Regions from separate parts of the Nonomuraea sp. NPDC050540 genome, predicted to be linked through region 1. Evidence: riboswitches for the same ligand, from Rfam matches in the RefSeq annotation. Region 1 holds a riboswitch; each other region holds the start of a gene.

Region 1 (4,504 bases):
GTGACCATGGCCAGGCTGCACATCAGCACCTGGCGGTTACGGCGGCGCGAACGGCTCGGCTGGGACCTGCCGGAGACCTCGCACGAGGACGTTCTGCCCTCGGAGTCCGAGCAGGGGCTCTGGCAGGCGCTCGAAGGGCTGCCCAAGAAGCAGCGCGCCGTGCTCGTCCTGCGCTACTACGAGCAGCTGACCGACGCGGAGATCGCCGGGGTGCTCGGCATCTCCCAGGGGACGGTCCGCAGCCACGCCTCGCTCGGGCTGAGCAGGCTCCGCTCGGCGATCGACCGCCCCTCCGCCACGAACGGGAGCGCCCGATGACTCTGGAAGACGAGCTGCGCACCACCCTCGGACACGCCGCCGAGCGCGCGCCACACGCCCCCCAGGGCCTGCCCGCGCACATCGCCGGCCGGTCCAGGCGACGCAGGATCCGCGCGAACGCGCTGATGGCGGCGGTCGCGGTCGCGGTGATCGCCGGAGGGGCCGCGGTGGCGCTGCGCGGCGAACCTCCGCGGCAGCCGATCCCCGCGATCCGTCCCACCTCCACCCCGGCCCGGATCACCGAGGCCGAGCCGGTGGAGAAGGTGTGGCCGGCGGCCGTCACGAAGATCCCCGGCAAGCTGCGCGGCGGCGCGAAGATCCGCCCGCTGAAGCTGATCGGCGACCGGTCCGTGCTGTTCGAGACGTGGGAGAGCCACGAGAAGGCCAACGCGATCTACGCCTACGACCTGGAGGCGCGGACGAGCCGGAAGATCACCAATATCCGTACGCCGAAGGGTGTCTTCGCCAGCAACTGGACGATCGGCACGGACCGGGTCTTCTGGAGCACGATCGAGGACGGCGGCACCGGCCTGTGGTCGGTCCCGCTCGAAGGCGGGAGCACGGAGCGCCTGGCCACCGTGCCGGGACGGGTCGACACGATGGCGGTGGCCGGTGACCGGCTGGCGTTCTCCGTGATGGACGGCGGCGGCGTCTCCACCCTCCCCCTCGGGGGCGGGAAGGTGGAGGCGGTGCGGGGGGCCGAGCGGCACCACATCCTGAGCTGGCCATGGGCGGGGACGCCGAGCGATTACACGCCCAACGGCGAGACCAGCTACGAGGAGATCGTCAACGCCGAGACGGGCGAGACGAACAGGGCGGTGGTGCGCGCGGGCGAGACCTGGGTGCGGTGCGGCGTGCTCACCTGCGTCGGCGCCAGGCCGGACCGGACCGCTTTCATGCGCCTGCGCGACGGCACCCAGGAGCGGGACCTGCCCGAGATCCCTATGCCCGGAATCGCCGCGGACCGGTTCATGACGGTGCGGTTCGACTCGGCCGGCCGCGGTCAGGCGCTGCTCGACCTGGCCACGGGCCGCTCGGGAGACCTCGGCATCCGGCCCGGCGACGATGGCGGGATGCAGGTGGTTCACCCGGGCGTCGGCGACGGCCGGCTCGTGCACTATCCGCTCAAGGGCGAAAACGTGATCATCGACCTCTCGAAGATCACGTGACTGTTGACGAGAACCGGAGGAAAGGATACGTTCCGGTAGATTTCACGGCTGTCAGGGGAAATCCGGTGAGATGCCGGTGCGGACGCGCCACTGTATCCGGGACGTAGATCCCGGGAGCCAGGTCACCTCACGGCCGTGACCTCACCTGTTGGGACGCGTCATCCCTGAGGAGGCCTTGATGAGTGGTGGGACCACTTCGACGTCCGTGCCCTTTCCCCGTTTGCGGCCCTGGCTGCTGAGCGTGCCGTTGTTCCTGTTGATCGCGTACCTGGTCCTGATGGACAACGGCGCGGTCTCACAGACCGGCACCCTGCTCCACGAGCTGATGCACGACGGGCGCCACCTGCTCGGCGTGCCCTGCCACTAGAGGCCGGGCACGATGGTGCGCACCCTTGTGGTCAGAGGCCTGCTCCTGGGCCTGCTGGCCGGACTGTTCGCGGGCGCCTTCGCCTTCCTGGCGGGGGAGCCCCACGTCGACAGCGCTATCGCTTTGGAAGAGGCCGCGGCGGCGGCAGCGCCCGCCGCGCCCGCCGACGATCATCACGGTGAGGAGGCCGAGGTCAGCAGGCCGGTGCAGAAAGCCGGGCTGTTCCTCGCGACGGGCCTCTACGGTCTCGCCGTCGGCGGCATCTTCGGCCTGGTCGTGGCCGGGCTGCGCGGACGGGTCGGGCCCAGGTCGGACCCCGCCCTCGCGTTCGCCGCCGCGGGCACGGCCTATCTGGCGATCGTCCTGCTGCCCTTCCTGAAATATCCCGCCAACCCGCCCGCCGTCGGCGACCCCCACACGATCGGCAGCCGGACCCTGCTCTACGTGGTCATGGTGCTGGTGGGCCTGGCCGCCGTGGCCATCGCGGTCGCCAGTGGGCGCCGGGTCACCGGTGGTCCGTGGGCGCGCTGGAGCGTCACCGTCGTGACCTTCCTCGTGCCGGTGGTCGCCGCGCTGGCGCTGCTGCCGCGGGTCGACGAGGTGCCCGCGGGCTTTCCGGCCACGTTGCTGTGGGAGTTCCGGCTCGCGTCGCTGGGGACACAGCTGGTGTTCTGGGCGGCGTTCGGGGCGCTGTTCGCCTGGGCGGGCGAGCGCGCCGCCCGCCGGACCACCGCCGCCGTCCCAGCCGCCGCACCGAGCTGAGCGGAGTGCTTTTCGTACGGCATGCCAGCACACCAGGCATGCGCACAGCCTGCTTCCCGGCGCCGGAGCAGGCCGATCGCGCCAGCCTGGCGAAGGCCGCCCTTCTGGCCGGGACCGCCGACCTGGCCAGGACGGCGTCATACGCGGGACCCGGCATCCGGCCCGAGCTCCGCGAGCCCGGCGAACTCCGCGAGCCCGGCGTGCCCGGCGACGCGGAGCCCGGTGGGCTTGGGGAGATACTGACGGCCGGGCAGGCGGGGGCGGCGTTCGTCGCGCCGTCGGTGGCCGCGTTGCAGACCGCCTCGGCCATGGGGCTCGCGCCCATCGTGGTCGACGCGCTGGCCGAGGCGGATCACGGCCGGTGGGGCGGCCTGCCGTACACGCGGGTCGCCCAGGAGGAGCCGGACGCGCTCGCGAGCTGGCTCGCCGACCCCGGCGCGGCACCCCACGGCGGCGAGAGCCTCGACCGGATGACGGCGCGCGTCACGGGGTGGCTCGACGAGACGCGGGCCAGGTTCGACGGCCGGCGCGGGCGGCCGTTCCTGGTCATCTGCGACTCGGGAGTCATCCGCGCCGCGCTCGGCCACGCGCTCGGCCTGCCCCCGCTGCACGCCGCCCGTTTCGACCTCGCGCCACTGTCCACCACCGAGCTGGCCGTCACCCGCGGCGGCTGGCGGGTCGCCCACGTCAACCGGGACGCCCTCGAACACCGGAAGGTCACCTCTTGATCGCCACCTACCCGTTCAGCGCGGTCGTCGGGCTCGACGACCTGAAGCTGGCGCTGGTGCTCAACGCCGTCTCGCCCCGGGTGGGCGGCGTGCTCGTCCGCGGGGAGAAGGGCACCGCCAAGTCGACGATCGTCCGCGCGCTGGCCGCCCAGCTGCCGTCGGTGGACGTGGTGGCCGGTTGCCGGTTCGCCTGCGACCCGGCCGCGCCGGACCCGGACTGCCCCGACGGGCCGCACGACCCCGGCGAACACCGCCACCGGCGGCCGGCCTCCCTGGTCGAACTGCCGGTCGGCGCCTCCGAGGACCGGCTCGTCGGCTCGCTCGACGTCGAACGCGCGCTGACCGAAGGCGTGAAGGCGTTCGAGCCGGGACTGCTGGCGGGCGCGCACCGCGGCGTGCTCTACGTCGACGAGGTCAACCTCCTGCACGACCACCTCGTGGACCTCCTGCTCGACGCCGCCGCGCTCGGCACCTGCTATGTCGAGCGCGAAGGCGTGTCGGTACGGCACGCCGCCCGCTTCCTCCTGGTCGGCACCATGAACCCGGAGGAAGGCGAGCTGCGCCCCCAGCTCCTCGACCGGTTCGGACTGACCGTCGAGGTGAAGGCGTCGCGGGACCCGGACGAGCGGGCCGAGGTGGTACGGCGGCGCATGGCCTACGACGCTTCACCCGAGGAGTTCGTGGCGCGGTGGACCGCCCAGGAGTCCGCGCTCGGCGAGCGGATCCTGCGGGCCAGGGCGCTGCTGCGCGGCGGGGTCGCGCTGCCCGACACGCGGCTGCTGCAGATCGCGGCGGTGTGCGCGGGCTTCGAGGTGGACGGCCTGCGCGCCGACCTGGTCACGGCGAACGCGGCCATGGCGCACGCGGCCTGGCAGGGGCGGGACCGGGTGACGGAGGAGGACGTGCGGGTGGCGGCCCGGCTGTCCCTGCCGCACCGGCGGCGCCGGGACCCGTTCGACGCGCCGGGGCTGGACGAGGACCTGCTGGAGGAACTCCTGGACCGCCACCGGGGCGACGACGACCCTGACGGCGGCGGCACCCCTGACACCCCACCGGACGGCCCCGGCTCCCAGCCCGACCAGGGCGAGGCGGGACCCACGCCGGATCCCGGGCCCAACTCCCAGCTCGACCGGGGGGAAACCGGGCACAACTCCCAGCTT
Region 2 (4,504 bases), on a different contig from region 1:
CCGCCCGATCCCTGGCGCCGGATCTGGCACGCGGCATCATGCTGCTGGGCATAGCCCTGGCCCACGCCCCGCAATTCCTGCTCGACTGGACACGCGGGTCCTCGGCCCTCAACACGATCGCCCACTTCTTCACCACCCTCGTCACCGACAACCAGGCCCGCGGGATGTTCGTCTTCCTGTTCGGCTACGGGCTCGGGCAACTGGCCCAGCGTCAGTACGCGCGCGGCAGCGAATGGCCGTCCGTGCGCGCGCTGCTACGCCGGCGCAGCCTGTGGCTGATCGTCATCGGGCTGGCACACGCGGTGGTCCTGGTGCCGTTCGACGTCATCGCGGTCTACGGCGTGACGATGCTCTTCCTCGCCTTCCTCGTACGCGCCCGCGACGCCGTCCTGTGGCGGCTGGGCCTGCTGACCCTGATCCCGGGGGGACTCTTCCTCACCTGGCAGAGCGTTCAGGTCTACACCACGGCCGCGGAGGGCTCGCCGTTCACCATCGCGAAGTACATGGAGCCGACCTTCGTCGATCACCTTCTCACCAACGCCATCGCGTGGCCGGGCAGAACCCTGGTGTCCATCCTCTTCGCGATCCCCGGCATGGCGTGGGGACTCCTGGCCGCCCGCAAGAAGATCCTCGACGAGCCGGGACAGCACATGGCTCTCCTGAAGCGGATCGCCCTGCTGTGCATCGGCGCCGCGGTCGTCGGACGGCTCCCGGCGGCGTTCCTGGCCGTCGGCACCTGGCCCGACGTGGCGACGCCCGTCGTATGGGTGACGTACGCCGCGCACAGCTTCACCGGCTACATCGGCGGCATCGGCGCGGCCGCGGCCATCGGGCTCGCCGCCGTCCGCATCGGCCACAACCACGGCCCCCTCACCACCGCCCTGGCCGCCCTCGGGCAGCGCTCGATGACGTTCTACCTCGCGCAGTCGGTGGTATGGGTGGCGCTCTTCTACCCGTTCACCCTGGGCCTGCGCGACGACCTCAGCTTCGCCGCCAGCCTCGCCGTCGCCGTCGTCATCTGGGCGGCCTCGATTCCCGCGGCGGCCTGGATGCACCGCAAGGGATACCGGGGCCCGTTCGAGGCGCTCGTGCGCCGCATGTCGTACCGCTAGTTCCGGACGGCCGTTTCCTCCCGCAGGCGCTCTGCGGAGCGCGGGGGATGCCCAGGATCACGATCCGGCGACCGCCGAGGGGCGTCACGTTCGAGACGTGCCGTCGCCATCCGCGACGCGCAGCCGTTCCCGGTAGGCGCGAACGGCCGGCCGCACCAGGCACCCGCAGCCCGTAGACCCCTGGTCCCCTCGGGGTGAGCGACGGAAGCTCCGGGGCATCGGACATGAAACCGAACAAACGCATGTCCCCGAGCGAGGTAGCGGTCCACACGTGACGGTCACATGGCCGTCACGGACGCCCGTGAAGATCGTGGCGGGGTCAGCAGGGTTCAGGCATGGCCGAGTCCTACGCGGACCACGGTGGCGGCGGTCTCCAGGGGCGCGGGCTGGCGTGGTGAGCAGGAGGCGGCCACCACGAGCCGGTCGGCGAGGCCCGAGATCGTGGCGCACGTCGCCGCGGCGCTGTCCACCGGCCCGGCGTGTGGCGACCGGCCGTCCACGACGGCGGCCACCACGGTCGTGCGGGGCAGGCCGCCCATCCGGGTGAGGGCGTCCAGGGCGCCGGGCGCGGTCACGAAGTCCAGGGCGATGCTCTCGACCCGCGACCTGCCCAGGACGGCCAGCGCGGGACCGGCCTCGCCCGAGCACAGGCACACCATCAGCCGGGGACGGTTGCTCAGCTCGCCCAGCCGCCGGTAGACGCGGGCCAGGCGGCGCAGGTCCGCAGGGTCGGCCGGTGCGGGCTCGTCCAGTTGGACCTCCTGCGCTCCGGCGGTGGCCAGCCGCTCCAGCAGTTCGGCGTACGGCTCCAGGAACGCCTCCAGCAGGCTGAGCGGATCGAAGCCCGGGCCGCCGGCGCTTCGGCCGCCGGTGCTTCGCAGGAAGGCGAGCGGGCCGGGTAGCACCGGGCGTACCTCGAAGCCGAGCCGCCTGACCGCCAGGTAGGCGGCGAGCGGCGCGCCGTGGTCGAGCCGGAAGCGGGTGGCTGGGGTGAGCGCCGACCCCTCCGCGACGCCGAAGGTCGCGGGGGAGCGGAAGGTGGGGTGGTGGAGCGGGAGGTCGGTCAGGCCGAGCGCCCGCCATCCTTCCCACAGGCCGGTGGTGGTCGCCGGGCGTCCGAGCACGGTGGTGCGCTGTCTCACGTCGGGTCCTTTTCCCTCGCGGAACCCCTGGGGGCCGCGCGCCGGGCGGCGCGCGGGCGGTGGCAGGTGTTCGGACTCGCGGGCGTCTCACACGTTCCTACTGGCCGTCGCTTCCCAGGCCGGAGCCCAGTGCTTGCGTGGACGGCGGTCGTTCCCGCTCACCGCTGCGGGGCAGTCCCGGATTCACACCGGGTTCCCTCTTGCGCCGATCCCTCAACGGGGCCGGGCCAGCCGCAGGAGGAAGCATATGCCCTGCGCGGGTCGCGCACGCGGCCATGCCTCGCCCGGCCTGGGCGTGACGCGGCGAGGTGTTCCCGGCATGGGGTCGCGTCATCTCACGCCGCGGCACCTCGGACCGCGGCATGTTCGGGCTGTGGCATCTCGGGCGTCGCGCCTCGGGCCGGGGGCGCTTCGGGGCTCGGGCATCCGATCTCGCGTGTGCCGGGAGATCGGATGCGTCGCGTGCATGGCCGTGGTGCCGTGCGGGTACCGGGCCTTGGTCTCCGATCGATGAGGCCCGCGTGCCGGGTCAGGGGCGGGGGATGGCGACGGCGTCGTACGTCGTGTCGGGGGTCGGCGGGGTGGTGAAGCGGGCGTTGGGCAGGTACAGGCGGGACCCGAACGCGGCCACCGTCGTCGGCACGTCGAACAGGACGCTGGTCACCCGCCGGACCACGCGGCCCTCGGTCCCCGCCGCGTTCAGCCGCAGGACCGCCACGGTGTTGATCCGGTTCTGCACCGCGTACAGGGTCCGGCCGCGCAGCAGCAGGCCGTCGCCCTGCGGCAGCGACTCGCCGTGCAGGTCGATCCGGGAGGTGGTACCGGTGCCGTCCACGCGGAACAGGCCGCCGGTGTTCGACTGCACGAGGATCAGGCCCCGGCCGTCGGGGGTGGCGGCGATGCCGTTGGCGTTGATGCCGGTGCCGTACACCAGATCGCCCGTGAGCGGGACCCGCACCACGTCGGCGGGCAGCCGTCCGCCGCGCAGCGGCAGCTTGTAGAGCACCGGGTTGGCGGAGTCGGTGAACCACGCGGCGTCGCGGGTGAGGATGACGTCGTTGACGAATCCGGCGGCGGTGGCCAGCCGGTAGGAGGCCAGGATCCGGCCGGTGCGGGTGTCGACGACGCGGGCGTCCCCGGCCGTGCCGCCCGCCACGAACAGGCGGCCGCGCTCGTCGATCTTCATCCCGACGGACGGGGTGCCGGGACCCTCGCTGATGATCGCGCCGCGCCCGGTACGCAGGTCGGCCCGGTAGATGGAGCCGTTCGCCAGCGAGCCGAAGTAGGCGAGCGGGCCGGAGCCGATGGCGATGCCCTCGGGCCGGAAGCCGTTGGGCAACGGGATCGACTCGGGTAACTCCCGGTCCGCGGCCGCCCCGGCGGGAGCGCCGGTGGCGGCGGCCAGGACGAGCGTGGTGACAATCGCGCAAAGGAGCCTGATGGTTCGCAGCATCTGATGCCCTCTTTCCAATCGTCTCGGGACCCACGCTAGATCGCCGGGCGCCGTGCGCAAGTGCCGCGAGGCCTCCGGCTAACGGGCGGGGCTCCCGCCGTACACGGCCGTCACCTTCACACCGAGCGCCGCGGGCAGCAGCGGCGCGGCCTCGGCGATGGCCGCACCGCCCGGGGCGAAGGCGGCGGCGTGCCTGAGCGCGATCCTGGCCGCCCGCCCCTGGACCTCGTAGGAGGCGTGCCCGAACGCGGCCGCCAGCGCGGGCGCCGGCTCGGCGGCATGCGGCAGCTCCCGTTCCAACCGGCGCAGGCCCTCCAGGGCGAGCCTGGCCGCAGGCCGGAACGTCAGCGCGCCGATCGTCTCGACGACCTCGCCTGCCGCGGCGGCGCCGCTGTACCCGATCTGGGCGAGCGCCAGCTCCGCGACCGCGCCGGGAGCGGCGGGCAGCAACCGCAGATAGTCGCGTACGCGCGCGGCGGCCTCCTGCGGCGTCGGGTCGAGCAGGTGGTGCAGCCGCACGAAGAAGCGCAGCCCGATCTCGTCCCCGCCACGCAGGAACCGGCGCAGGCACCCGTCGAGCAGTTCCGCCCGCGACACCCGGCCCTCGGCCGGCAGCCGCCGGAGCAAGGCCGGCCAGCGGGTGGGGACGGGTTCGCCACGCTCCTCACGCAGGACGCGGCCGGCGCCCTCGGCCTCGAAGATCTGCGGCAACAGTGAGCCGAGCAGCGGATCGTCGCCCGACGGCCGGGCTCGGAGCCAGGCGAGCACGAGGGGGTCGTGCTCGGGCGGCGGGGCGC
Region 3 (4,504 bases), on a different contig from region 1:
GGTGGCGTAGGCGGCGAGGGCGATCTCCTCGGCGATCCTGGTCGACAGCGCCAGCGCCTCCGGCGAGTCGAACGGCAGGCGCAGCGCGAAGAACACGTCGGCCAGGCCCATGACGCCGAGCCCGATCGGCCGCCACCGCTTGTTCGCCTTCTCGGCCTCGGGCGTCGGGTAGAAGCCCAGGTCGATGGTGCGGTCGAGGAAGCGCACCGCGGTGCGGACGGTGCCGGCCAGGCGCTCCCAGTCCAGGCCGGCGCCGGTGACGTGGGCGGCCAGGTTGACCGAGCCGAGGTTGCAGACCGCGGTCTCGCCGTCGCTGGTCACCTCCAGGATCTCGGTGCACAGGTTGGACAGGTGGATGACGTTCTCCGGCCTGGCCGTCTGGTTGGAGACGCGGTTGGCGGCGTCCTTGAAGGTCATCCAGCCGTTGCCGGTCTGGGCGAGCGTGCGCATCATCCGGCCGTACAGGGTGCGGGCCGGCATCTGCCGCGTGTACAGGCCCTGCGCCTCGGCGGCGCGGTAGGCGGTGTCGAAGGCGTCGCCGTACAGGTCGGTGAGGTGCGGGACCGTCTTGGGGTCGAACAGCGACCACACGCCGTCGGACTCCACGCGGCGCATGAACTCGTCCGGCACCCAGTTGGCGAGGTTCAGGTTGTGGGTACGGCGGGCGTCCTCGCCGGTGTTCTCCCGCAGCTCCAGGAACTCCTCGATGTCGGCGTGCCAGGTCTCCAGGTAGACGCAGGCCGCGCCCTTGCGCCGGCCGCCCTGGTTGACGGCGGCCACGGAGGAGTCGAGCGTGCGCAGCCACGGCACGATGCCGTTGGAGTGCCCGTTCGTGCCCTTGATGAGCGATCCGCGCGAGCGGACCCGGGTCCAGGAGATGCCGATGCCGCCGGCGTACTTGGACAGGCGGGCGACCTGCCCGTACCGGTCGTAGATGGACTCCAGCTCGTCCCGGGGCGAGTCCAGCAGGAAGCACGACGACAGCTGCGGCCGGCGCGCGCCGGAGTTGAACAAGGTCGGAGAAGACGGCAGATAGGACAACGTCGACATCAAGGCGTACAGCTCGGCGGCCTCGCCGACCGTCTGGGACAGGCCGCAGGAGACGCGGAGCATGAAGTGCTGCGGGCGCTCCAGCACCTTGCGGGTCTCGGGGTGGCGCAGCAGGTAGCGGTCGTAGACGGTGCGCAGGCCGAAGTACTCGAACCGCTCGTCGGCGTCGGCGTCGATGAGGGCGTCCAGCTCTTCACGATTTTCCCGGACGAAACCGGCGAGCGCGTCCTGGATGAGCCCGGCCGCGTGCGTGGCGGCGACGGAGTCCGAGAACGAGCGGACACCGTGGCCCGCCGCCTCGTCGGCGATCTCCTCGGCCAGCAACCGTGCGGCGACCCGGGAGTTGGCCGGGTCTGCGATCACGCGCGCCGCCGCCTCCTCGATGGCCAGCCGCCGATCCATCTCAACGATCTGCGTCACGTGCAACACTCCTCGCGAGCGAGCTTTCCCCCTGCGAGGGCACGCGAGAGCGCACACGGCAAGTACGGAGATCCCCCGGCCGCGCAGCCCCCGGGCCCTCCCTCGAGGCCCAATGGACAGGACAACCGCTGGCAGGTCTTCGGGCTCGCGGGCGTCTCAACGCGTGAGTCCTACTGGCCGTCGCTTCCCGGACCAGGGTCCAGTGCTGATGACGGCGGTCGTTCCCGCTTACCGCTGCGGGGCAGCCCTGGAATCGCACCAGGTTCCCTTTTGCTCCGCCTCCGGGGAGGCGAACCAGCGACAGTGCAGGATCCTACATCTAGTGGCCGATCCCGCAACTATCCCCGGTATGTTGTGCTCGGCGTGTCGAGCATGCCGAGTTCACGGAGTACTCTGCGGGTACGGGCGGACTCGGTGGCCAGCCATGTGGAGAAGTCGTCGCCGCTGAGCGGGATGGCCTCCCAGCCCCCGTTACGGCAGGCCTCGTGCCACGGCGCCGACCGGGTCGCCTCCTCCATCATGCGCACCGCGGCGCCCCGCCGTTCGCCGTCCATCGCCGCGGGCCCGACCACCGCGCACCAGTCGGCGAAGTCGACGCGAACCCCGCACTCCAGGAGCGTGGGGGCGTCGACGCCGGGGACCCGGGCGGCCGAGGAGACGGCCAGCGGCCTGATCCGGCCGGAGTCGAGCCGGGCCCGCCAGTCGCGCAGCCGCCCGGTGGCCGCCGCGACCTTGCCGCCCTGCATGGCCGCCGCCACCTCCTGGGCGCCCGGGTAGCCGGTGTAGTCGATCTTCCTGACGTCCACGCCGAGCCCCTGCGCCACCAGGCCGAACAGCAGGTGATCGGGCTCGCCCAGGGGCCCGCCGGCCAGGTAGGTGCGCTCCGGCTGGGCCAGCAGGTGGGCGGCGAAGGCGTCGAAGTCCTTCAGCCGTGAGTTGGCCGGCACCACCAGCACCTCGACGTTGCCGGTGAGCCTGGCCAGCGGCGTGGTGGCGATGTGCATGGGGCGCTGGTCGTTCAGCTCGGCGGCGGCCAGCGCGGGCAGGCCGGTGACGGTGACGGTGGTCGTGCCGCCCGTGCCGGTGGCGGGGTAGCCGGTCCTGCGCAGGGTGCGGTAGAGCGCCTGTGCGACCGCGGCCCATCGCTCACCGCCGGGGACGACGCCGACGGGGCCGAGGCCGTTCGCGCCGCCACCCGCGCCGGCGCATCCGGAGACACAGGCGGCCAGGCCGAGCCCGAGTGCGAAGAACTGCCGACGCCGCATGATGCCCCTCCCCGAACCCCGATAGACCTCCCATTACATGAGGTTATTGACAGATCACACGGTGTTACACATCGGGGGGCACTCTTCACGTTTCATCGGCCGGCAGCGCGAACAACCTGATGTAGAGCGGGCGGGCGTCCGGGGGCGCGTCGTCGGCCTGGTGACTGTACTTGGACAGCAGCGCGATGTACTCCTCGAAGAAGGCGTCGAACCCCTCCTTGGTCATCCGGCCGAACCCCCGTGAGGCCTTGGCCCAGTCGGGATCGCGCCGGTAGGCGGCCCCGAAGCGGTCCATCAGCGCGCGGTCCTCGGCCATGCCGATGCGGTAGAACTCCTCCAGCACCGCGCGGCTCTCCGGCGCCACGTCGCGGAAGTTCGGCGTGCGGATGTCGCGCGGCATGTCGGCCTTGCGCCACCAGCGCTCGCGGCCGGCCGAACGTTCGGGAATCTCCTCGATGAAGCCGTACTTCTCCAGCTGGCGCAGGTGGTAGCTGGTCGTGCCGGTCTTGGCGCCGAGCAGCTCGCCCAGCGTGGTGGAGGTGGCGGGGCCGTGCACGTTGAGGTGCGACAGCATGCGCCGGCGCATCGGATGGGCCAGGGCCTTCAGACGCTCGTGATCGTCGAGATACAGCGGCGCCCCATCCTCATCCCTCATGAGGAGAGAGCTTAGTCCTGCCGGATGATTTCTGCAGACATGTCTTTGCCGACAGATCTCTGCAGAGTAGCGTCGGCAGCATGAAGAGGTTAGTGATCATGTTGTTCGCGCTCGTCTGCGCGTTCGTTCCGGCCGTTCCCGCGCTGGCCGCCGACGGGCTGACCGTCACCGAGGTCTCCTTCCGCGGCAGCGGCGGGCTCCAGATGCACGGCAGCGTGCTGGTCCCCTCCGGCGCGCGCGGGCCGCTGCCCGGCCTGGTGCTCGTGCACGGATCAGGCGGCGGCACCCCGCGTACGAAGCTGATGACCGAGGCCGAGGCCTTCGCCCGCCAGGGCCTGGCCGTGCTGGTCTACGACAAGCGCTCCGAGGGCTACTCGATGACCGTCCGCGACTACGGCCAACTGGCCGGCGACGCGCTCGGCGCGCACGCGGCCCTGCGCGCCTTCGCGGGGGTCGATCGGGGCAACGTCGGCATCTGGGGCCTGAGCGAGGGTGGCTGGGTCGCCCCGCTGGCCGCCACCCGCTCCAAGGACGTCGCCTTCGTGGTGATCGTCGGCGGCAACGCCATGCAGCCGCTGCGCCAGCAGACCTGGGCGGTCGCCGCCGGGCTGCGCAACGCCGGCGTCAGCGGCCCGGTGCCCGACCGCGGTGTACCCGCCGTCTACCGGCTGCTGGCCGGGGCGGGGCAGTTCCCGATGCCCTGGCACGACGCGCAGGCCGTGCTCGCCCGGGTCACCCAGCCCGTGCTCGGCATCTGGGGCGCCCACGACCTGCTCACCCCGCCGCGGGAGACCCCGGGGCTGCTGGCCGAGGGCCTCGCGCACGAGAACTACACGCTGCGCTACTTCGCCGGCGCCGACCACGCCGCCCACCTCACGCCCGACCGCGGCGTCACCCGCTCCCCCGAGCTCGCGCCCGGCTACGCCGAGGCCGTCGGGACCTGGGTGAAGCGCGTCGCCGCCGGGCGGCTGCCGACCGCGGAGAGCGTGGGCGAGCTGCCCGGCCAGGCGTCGATGACCGTCGCGGTCCCGCCGCCGGCCTGGTGGGAGTCGGCCGCGGTGCAGGTGGGGGCGCTCCTGCTGTTCCTCGTGGCCTTCCTGGGCTACCCGGTGTG

The links. A riboswitch is a leader RNA that binds a small molecule or an ion and turns the genes downstream of it on or off. The one in region 1 is predicted to bind cobalamin.
Region 2: another riboswitch for cobalamin. It lies ahead of ACIBI5_RS46910 (hypothetical protein); the one in region 1 lies ahead of ACIBI5_RS32990 (CbtB-domain containing protein).
Region 3: another riboswitch for cobalamin. It lies ahead of ACIBI5_RS05445 (ribonucleoside-diphosphate reductase subunit alpha); the one in region 1 lies ahead of ACIBI5_RS32990 (CbtB-domain containing protein).

What each region holds. Positions count from the first base shown of each region.
Region 1 covers NZ_JBITHA010000011.1:72,376-76,879, reverse strand. Annotated here, with positions in the region: gene ACIBI5_RS33000 (SigE family RNA polymerase sigma factor) at 1-318, shown strand, start outside; gene ACIBI5_RS32995 (hypothetical protein) at 315-1,487, shown strand; adenosylcobalamin (AdoCbl) riboswitch at 1,517-1,664, shown strand; gene ACIBI5_RS32990 (CbtB-domain containing protein) at 1,693-1,854, shown strand; gene ACIBI5_RS32985 (CbtA family protein) at 1,867-2,616, shown strand; gene ACIBI5_RS32980 (histidine phosphatase family protein) at 2,655-3,344, shown strand; gene ACIBI5_RS32975 (magnesium chelatase subunit D family protein) at 3,341-4,504, shown strand, end outside.
Region 2 covers NZ_JBITHA010000022.1:94,013-98,516, forward strand. Annotated here, with positions in the region: gene ACIBI5_RS46905 (DUF418 domain-containing protein) at 1-1,112, shown strand, start outside; gene ACIBI5_RS46910 (hypothetical protein) at 1,442-2,254, opposite strand; cobalamin riboswitch at 2,298-2,501, opposite strand; gene ACIBI5_RS46915 (SMP-30/gluconolactonase/LRE family protein) at 2,784-3,707, opposite strand; gene ACIBI5_RS46920 (hypothetical protein) at 3,786-4,504, opposite strand, start outside.
Region 3 covers NZ_JBITHA010000001.1:1,200,962-1,205,465, reverse strand. Annotated here, with positions in the region: gene ACIBI5_RS05445 (ribonucleoside-diphosphate reductase subunit alpha) at 1-1,470, opposite strand, end outside; cobalamin riboswitch at 1,583-1,784, opposite strand; gene ACIBI5_RS05440 (Bug family tripartite tricarboxylate transporter substrate binding protein) at 1,809-2,735, opposite strand; gene ACIBI5_RS05435 (ArsR/SmtB family transcription factor) at 2,821-3,390, opposite strand; gene ACIBI5_RS05430 (alpha/beta hydrolase) at 3,471-4,504, shown strand, end outside.